DNA from 2 places in the Pseudoalteromonas undina genome. Region 1 is predicted to be linked to the other one. Evidence: predicted binding sites of a transcription regulator. Region 1 holds the regulator's gene; the other holds the start of a gene.
What was found. Region 1 encodes MetJ, which represses methionine synthesis genes. Its sites were predicted from a motif close to TAGACGTCTAGACGTCTA; they were not measured.
Positions count from the first base shown of each region.

Region 1 (4,441 bases):
TAAATATGGTACTTAAATGTAGTTAACGTGAAGTTATTTGTATTTAAAGTTAAACAAAGTTCGGTATTTCACTATTTTAATTTAAGACTGAAAAGAGTATTTCATAAATATTGAATAAGGGTAAAAACGACCAGTAATTTTCATTTTTATGACGAATTTATATTTTAAAAATGTCAGGATAATCTAGGGAAGTTGCTGATAAATCACTTAAAATTAAGAGTTCTAGCATATAACAGGATAGACCTGATATTGCTTGGAATTTAAAAATAATAAAGGTATCGTAGAATAAAACTACCTCTCACTTTAACTTAAATTGCAGGATATAATCGCGTTATGTCAGATTTTCGTGAACAAGCACTACATTACCATGCCCATCCCGTTCCAGGTAAAATCAGTATTGAGCTGACCAAGCCCGCTGAGACGGTTAAAGACCTCGCGCTCGCATATAGCCCAGGTGTTGCAGAACCTGTTCGTGAAATTGCCGCTGATCCAGCAAATGCCTATAAGTATACTGGTAAAGGAAATATGGTTGCGGTTATTACTAACGGCACCGCAATTTTAGGCTTAGGTAATTTAGGCCCTCTGGCCTCAAAACCAGTAATGGAAGGCAAAGCATTATTATTTAAACGTTTTGCAGGCCTAGATTCAATTGATATAGAAGTTAAGCACCGCACAACCGAAGACTTTATCAACACGGTTGCGAATATTGCAGACACGTTTGGTGGTATCAACCTAGAAGATATTAAAGCGCCAGAATGTTTTGAGATAGAAAAAGCACTTATAGAACGTTGCAGCATTCCTGTGTTTCATGATGATCAACATGGTACGGCAATTGTAACGGCTGCGGGTATGCTAAATGCGCTAGAAGTACAAGGTAAAGCAATTGAAGATGCGATTATCGTGTGTTTAGGTGCCGGCGCTGCAGCTGTTGCCTGTATGGAGCTTTTAATTAAGTGTGGCGCACTGCGTGAACATATTTATATGTTAGACCGTAAAGGTGTTATTCATACACGTCGTGATGACTTAAATGAATATAAGCAATTATTTGCAAACAACACGGATAAACGTACTTTACAGGACGTAATTGAAGATGCCGATGTGTTTGTTGGTGTATCAGGCCCTAATTTATTAGCCGCCGATGATTTGAAGTTAATGGCTGACCGCCCAGTTGTATTTGCATGTTCAAACCCCGATCCTGAAATTGATCCGCAATTAGCACATGCTGCACGCAACGATCTTATTATGGCGACTGGCCGCTCTGATTATCCGAACCAAGTTAACAACGTACTTTGTTTTCCATTTATTTTCCGCGGCGCACTAGATGTACGCGCAAGTGAAATAAACGATGAAATGAAAATAGCTGCTGTAGAGGCAATTCGCAGTATTGCTAAAGAGCTAGTTCCGGCTGAAGTACTGACTGCTGCAGGTATCGATAAATTAGAGTTTGGTGCTAAATATATTATACCAAAACCTATGGATCCGCGCTTACTGCCTCGTATCGCCAAAGCCGTTGCTCAAGCTGCAGTTGATTCGGGTGTGGCACAAATTGATATGCCAGAAAATTACATGGCGTAATTTTAAGTGTAAATTAACGCAAAAAAACCTCAGCATTTGCTGAGGTTTTTTTATAACACAGATAAAGAAATTTAGTCTTCATTTAAAATAGGCACTTCTAGTCCCATTTCTTGCATTATTTTCTTCACCTCTTCAGGTACTTTTTCTGCGTTGTCTTTACGTAGATCATCATCATTAGGTAGCGGTTGCCCTGTAAACGCATGCAAGAACGCTTCGCATAAAAGCTCACTATTTGTTGCATGGCGTAAGTTGTTTATTTGACGACGGGTACGCTCGTCGGTTAATACTTTTAATACATTTAGCGGGATCGAAACGGTGATCTTTTTTACTTGTTCGGATTTTTTCCCGTGTTCTGCGTATGGGTGAATATATTCACCATTCCATTTAGCCATAAGATGTATCGTTGCCTCAGATTATAAATTGCTCACACAGCATCAAAGCGTGTAAATATGCGTGAAATTCTATCGGTTTAAAAAAGATAGTCAAATACTAGTTATTTAGCTATCTGGACATTTAAATGTTTTGACATCTTAAACTGCATGCGCTACCTTTTAGACGTCTAAACATCCAAAATAGTAAAGGTGACGAAAATGAGTGAAAAAAATAAGGCAACAATTGCTGTTCGTACTGGAATAGAAGCCGATAAACAGCATGGTGCGGTTGTTCCACCGCTTTATTTATCAACCACTTACTCATTTGCTGACTTTGATACCAAGCGCCAATATGATTATGGCCGCAGTGGTAATCCTAACCGTGACATTTTGGCTGAGGCGCTCACTGAACTTGAAGGCGGGGCTAAAGGTATAATTACCGCAACGGGCATGGCGGCTGTTCACTTAACAACCCAATTATTAAATAGTGAAGATACATTAGTGATCCCTCACGATTGCTATGGGGGCAGTTATCGTTTATTTACTTCACTGGAAAAACGCGGCTTATTAAAGCTAGAAGTGGTCGATTTCACTAAAAGCGAAAGCTTATCGCATATTCTTGTTATAAAGCCTAAGCTGATCTGGATTGAAACACCGAGTAATCCAATTTTACGATTAACTGATATTAAAGCGGTTACCGATATTGCTAAGCAGTGTGGTGCACTCGTTGCTGCCGATAACACATTTTTATCGCCGGCTTTGCAAAATCCGATTAAATTTGGTGCTGATATTGTGGTTCACTCCACTACTAAATATATCAATGGTCATTCAGATGTTGTTGGTGGTGCGGTTATTGCGGCTAGCGCTGAGCTTGGCGAAGAACTGGCATGGTGGGCAAATAATATTGGTATTACAGGGGCACCATTTGATAGCTATTTAACTCTCAGAGGTTTGCGCACGTTAAACGTGCGTTTGAGGCAACACCAAGAAAACGCACTCGCTATTGCACAGTATTTAGAAAACTCCCCGTTTGTTGCTCAGGTTTACTATCCAGGTCTTGAATCACATCCACAACATACGCTTGCTAAGGCGCAGCAGTTTGGCTTTGGTGCAATGGTTAGTTTTGATATCAAAGGCGATATAAACGATGCTGCAGCGTTTTTAACGCGCTTAAATGAATTTAGCTTGGCGGAATCATTAGGCGGAGTGGAAAGTTTGATTTGTCACCCCGCAACCATGACCCATGCAGGCATGGAGGCGACTGCTCGTGCAGAGGCTGGGGTGGGTGATACGCTTATTCGTATTTCGGTGGGTATTGAAGATGCAAAAGACTTACTTGCTGATTTAGACAGGGTATTTAATTTGGTTCGCCCCGGGCAAGCAGATAACGCGTTAGCTGCAAAAAATGGTGCTAGTGAGTCATTTGGTTCAGCAAAATTAAACGCGGCGCATCCGGCGTTATGGTAGTGCCTACCAATTTTGAAAATACAAAACATGAAGTCGAGTTGGTATTAACATGGTAAATCAGGTTCATAAATTTGGTGGTTCGAGTTTAAGCTCAGCGGATCGCTTTAAAAGTGTCGCAAATATTATTTTAACTCATGCTCAAGCAGGGGATTGTGTGGTGGTATCTGCTGCCGGTAAAACCACCGATACCTTGGTTAAATTGTGGCAAAGCTTCCAACAGCAAGATACCCAAGCGATTGCTGACATTATTTTATTAATAAGTAATCATCAATCTTCGCTAATTGAACAATTGCTTATAGCGGGTGCTAAGCATGAAGCACTCAATATACTTGCCACTGAGCTAAGCACGATTACCCAGCAGGCCAAGCAAGGTACCTTAGCTGAAGCGTGGCTACTAGCTCATGGCGAATTATGGTCTGCAAGGCTATTAAGCGCTTACTTAGGGCAACTTAACGTTAGTGCTTGCGCACATGACGCTAGGCAGTTATTCATATTAGACGCAGGGCAGCTACAGCATGCTAATAATCAGCAGCAGTGCTTAAAAGCCATAGATGCAAGCAAAATTAATGTCGTTACAGGGTTTATTGCGGCTAATTTACAACATGAAACCGTGACCTTAGGGCGAAATGGTAGTGATTACAGTGCTACTTTATTAGCACGATATTGCAATGCTAAAAAAGTGTCTATTTGGACTGACACTCAAGGTGTTTTTAGTACTGATCCGCGTAAGGTCGCTAATGCGATTAAGTATGCGCGGGTGTGCCGCGAACAAGCTAATTTATTGGCTAGACTAGGTAACCCTGTACTACATGCTAAAACATTATCGCCATTAAAAGGGACCGATATAGAGTTAATTGTTCGCAGTAGTTACGATCTTCAAGGCAGCCATACCGAAATAGTTAAATTAGGAATGAGTAAACAAAAGCGCTTTTTAACCACGATTAACAATGTGGATTTACTTACTGTTGATGACTTGAGTGAAGGCGAGGTAGCGCATGTTAGTCAGCTTATTCAGCATAGTTTGCATC
Region 1 is NZ_AHCF03000002.1:190,559-194,999, forward strand. Features, by position in the region: gene PUND_RS01470 (malic enzyme-like NAD(P)-binding protein) at 334-1,575, shown strand; gene metJ (met regulon transcriptional regulator MetJ) at 1,647-1,967, opposite strand; gene metB (cystathionine gamma-synthase) at 2,166-3,413, shown strand; gene metL (bifunctional aspartate kinase/homoserine dehydrogenase II) at 3,463-4,441, shown strand, end outside.

Region 2 (4,441 bases), on a different contig from region 1:
TCAGACGTTTAAAGTCATCTTCTCTAAAGCCTGGGTTTAGCAGCTGCTCACTCACTAAGGCATACCACTGAGCTGCATTATCTTTATGAATACGCCCTTGGAACGACAGCATTTCTTTATCTATTTGATAACCAAAGCTACCCGCCAGTGGGTACATTGCCTTTTTAATATCTTTGTAACTCATTGAGGTTGAGCCACCTTGCGCCAGCATTGCGGCAGTGAGTGCAGCAACCCCTTTTTTACCTTGCGGATCGGCAGCGGCACCGGTATTAAATAGTAAGTTAATATCGATTAACGGCGAGCTATTAGTTTTATCCAGCACCTTAAAGATTGGCTTACTCGGTACTTGCTGATACTTAGCTACCAAGGCATTTAAATCGCTTTCTTGTTCAAAACCAGGGGCTTTATCAAGTGCCGACATAGTAATTGTGGTGCGGGCATTATCAACAAAATACTTATTTGCAACGGCTCTAATATCTTCGCTAGTGATATTGTCTGCCGATTTATACAGCTGATTAATTACCTCAGGATCGCGCTCAAAATGCATATAGCTGGCAAGTGTAGAAGCAATTGCTTGCGACGAATCTAAACCATTTATAAAACTGTATTTAAGATTAGACTTTAAATCGCTGAGTTTTTGGCTATCAACCAACTCGGTACGCGCTTTGGCATACGTACGGTTTATAGCATCACGCACTGTGGCTAAATCATCGGCATTTTCAACTTTTACAAATACATGCAGTAACCCTGGATCTTTAGTTTCAGGGTTATAGGTAAACATTTGACTCGCGATTTGCTTTTCTACTACCAGCTCTTGGTAAATATCTGAATTGCTCGAAAAATAAAGCTGCGACAGTAAATCTAGTGCGGCTCTGTCTTTTTTCTGAGGCTCCCATGCGGCCCCTTTATACGACACAAGTAACCAATGGCCTGGTAATCCCTCGTTTTGCTCATGCACATATTTTGGCGCTTGCTGAGTTGGCTCTTTAGGAATATCAGCAACATAGTCGCCTTTTTGCCAGTTACCCCAATGTTTTTTAACCATCGCCATGGTCTCTTTTGGATCAACATCACCAACAATCACAAGCGATACATATTCAGGCTTATAAAACTTATCAAAAAACTCTTTACCGTAGGCCATTTGATCTGGCATAGCTTCAATGTCTTCAAAAAAGCCCATTGTAGTGTGTTTATAGGTATGTTTTTCGAACGCTTCTTGGCGTACCGCACTTAATAATTTACGAATTGGACTGGCATTATTTTTTAAGTACTCGCCTTTGACCGTTAGCGCTTCCGTTCTAAATTGTTCTTCGGTGTAGCTTAAGTTTTGAAAAATATCAGCTTCAATCTCAAGTACTTTATCAAGATGTTGTTTTGAAAAATTTAAGTGGTAGTTAGTGTAATCGTTAGTTGTGTAGGCGCGGTTATCAACCCCTGAATTTTTTAGAATATCTGAATACACATCTTGCGGAAACTTTTCAGAGCCTTTAAACATCATGTGTTCAAAAAAGTGAGCAAAACCAGTTTTACCCGCTTCCACTTCATTACGCGAGCCAACAGATACAGGTATTTGTAGCGATACTACATCTGGGTAATCGGTTTTAACTACCATCACACGTAGGCCGTTATCTAGCTCTTCTATTAGGTAATCTTGTGAAAAAACACGCTCATCTGCTTTATTAACTTGTTCTTGTTGAGCTGCTGTTTGCGTGTTTTGACTTTGCTGCATAGCACAACCTGTTAAGGCCAGCGATACCGCTAGGCTAGTTGCCAATAATTTAAATTTCATTGTTATCCCTTTTTAAATTGAGCAATTTTTAAAACATTTACCAAACTAAGTATGCCGTAAAGTAATTAAATATAAGAGCCCTAAGCCTATTAATTATGTAAACAACTGTGTCAGTTATTTAATTTAACTATGAAAATAATTCACGTTAGTTGAGAAACTTTCAACAAATAAATCTATCTAGACGTCTAAATGGCTGCTATATTAAATCCATCATCACAAATTAAGCTGGAATGGGGATTATGGCTTTATCACTTCAAGAAAAAATACAGGACACCAACCAAGGTGTTTACCTAATTGGCACAACACCGCCAAAAATTGGGACTGATAAAGCGCAATTAAAAATCATTGCCGAAAAGTTATTAGGCCGTTTACACGAAATTGAATATGACGGCGTAATTATTTATGACATTCAAGATGAAAGCAGCCGTACAGAGCAAGCGCGTCCATTTGCATTTAAGCAAACAGTTGATCCGCGCGAGTACAGTCAACTCTTACGAGGCTTATCTGATCTTGATGTAATTACTTATAAAAGTGTAGCTCAGCGCGGTGTGAGTGAGTTTAAAGCGTGGTTAGATGAAACTAAAAATGACTACGATTTAAAAAACGTGGTGCTAGTGGGCAGCCCATCATCAGCAGGTGATATAAAGCTGAGCTTACCGAATGCCTATAAAACTCTGGCAGAGCAGTCTGAAGACTTCTTTTTAGGTGGTGTAACCATTGCTGAGCGCCATGCCAACAAGCGTAACGAGCACCAACGCTTAATAGAAAAAACAGCACAAGGGTGCCAGTTTTTTATCTCTCAAGCCGTTTACAACGCACAAGCAACTATAGATTTAATAACCAGTTATGCGCGCACATGCAAAGCACAAGGCCTGACACCTAATCGAATTATATTAACCTTTACGCCTTGTGGTGGTGAAAAAACCTTAGAGTTTATGCAGTGGCTAGGCATCTCAGTGCCAGAGGCAACTAAATGGCGCATGCTTGATTCGGAAAATACACTAAGCGAATCAGTGCGTATTTGTCGCGAAAACCTCGACTCAATTTTAAAAAGCTGTGCCCACTTAGGTGTGCCGCTGGGCTTAAATATTGAAAGCTTAACCAACCGTAAAGAAGAAATTGACGCGTCAATTAACTTATACCGTTTATTAAAAGCAACAATGGAACTCAACCTTGCGGAAAAACTGATAGCTTAATTGCGGGGTTCGGGGTTCGAGGTTCGAGGTTCGAGGTTCGAGGTTCGAGGTTCGAGGTTCGAGGTTCGAGGTTCGGGCAACAATAATAAGCGACATAAAATAAGCCAGTTCAAGTAGTTAGCTTCGTTTATTTTAATAAGTACTAACTTGATCTGTCAGGTTTGAACAAAGCTAGTTTTTCGATGCCATGAGATGGAGTCCACCGTTTTAACTCCGCAAAGCCATGCTTTTTGTACAACCTTATTGCGGGCTCGTTAGCTACAGCCGTTTCTACAATAGCTTTTGTATATTCGAATGAGCCAAGAACGTAATTAAGTAATTTGCTTGCAATGCCTTTCCTAAAATAACTTGGGTCAACAGTTAAACTGTCGATCTCTAAATACTTATCTTTTAAAGTAATCTCTATGACTGCGGCAATACATCCATTTTCAATAAAACCGTAAAATAGGGTTTTGGAACTTTCTATATCTTTGCCACTGCGCGATAGCGGTGGAAAATTAAGAATACCAATAAGTTTAGCTTCAACTTTATAAGAATTTTGAAAGACCTCGAAAATTTGATTGGCAACTTCTTTATTCGAATTATCAAGCTTGTTTATCATAGTATGGTTGTACTCAAAAGTTTGCATTGCTTCTAACGCCTTGCTCACCGGAAAATTAGGAGCGCTGCGATTAATTTTTCCGAGTGCAGCAACTTGTTAGGCCTTACTTTGCCCAAGGTGCCATTTTTATTAAGAAAGACGCGTTATTGAACTTATACTTTCGGGATAGTTTGCTAGTTATAAAGAAAACCAATGCCAATGCTTTTTTATAATAATCCACAGCTTCATCAACATTATGAACTAATTCGGAGTATCGAAGCTGGATAGCATCTTTGTCACTTGGCAACGATTTTATCATTGATAAGTCAATTTCTGGAATATAGTCCCTTGCTTTATTCCCGAGCGTGTTCAAATTGTGTCCAAAGTATTTCTTTCCATCGGCCTGCTTTAGATACACTTTTAGCGTTTTTTCTATTGCTAGATGTAACTCCCAACACCCAATAGATGCTTGATGATTTTTAAATGAAAGGATATCCGTAATAGCTTTTTCAAAATGACTCCATATTCCCTGTGCCATATGAGTAGTTTCTGCATCAAGTTTGCTAGCAGACATTATATTTAGGTTTATCGATCGCGTCATAGATACAACTTCATCGAACTCAGAAAGTAGTACCTCTTTTTCATTTGTGGGTAGCTTATCCAGTATCAATGGAGTTTGAATCATATCGGGTAATGACTCGCTTTCTTGCAGGCAATCTGGAAAAGTAAGCCATGCTGTTTCATTTGGTACTTCAACTCTACTAGTTGTAGATGGGATTTTTACTAGTACAGGTTGCCCATAGGGATTAACAATTCCCGAATAAATTATATCCTTTGGATTTTTCGCGAGCTCGCCATATTTCTCCCAATACCAGT
Region 2 is NZ_AHCF03000003.1:380,048-384,488, reverse strand. Features, by position in the region: gene PUND_RS05365 (M16 family metallopeptidase) at 1-1,789, opposite strand, end outside; gene PUND_RS05360 (methylenetetrahydrofolate reductase) at 2,029-2,985, shown strand; gene PUND_RS05355 (GNAT family N-acetyltransferase) at 3,128-3,586, opposite strand; gene PUND_RS05350 (HEPN domain-containing protein) at 3,690-4,441, opposite strand, start outside.
Region 2: a site for MetJ is predicted at 1,968-1,985, ahead of PUND_RS05360 (methylenetetrahydrofolate reductase). Genes of this name have one in related genera too.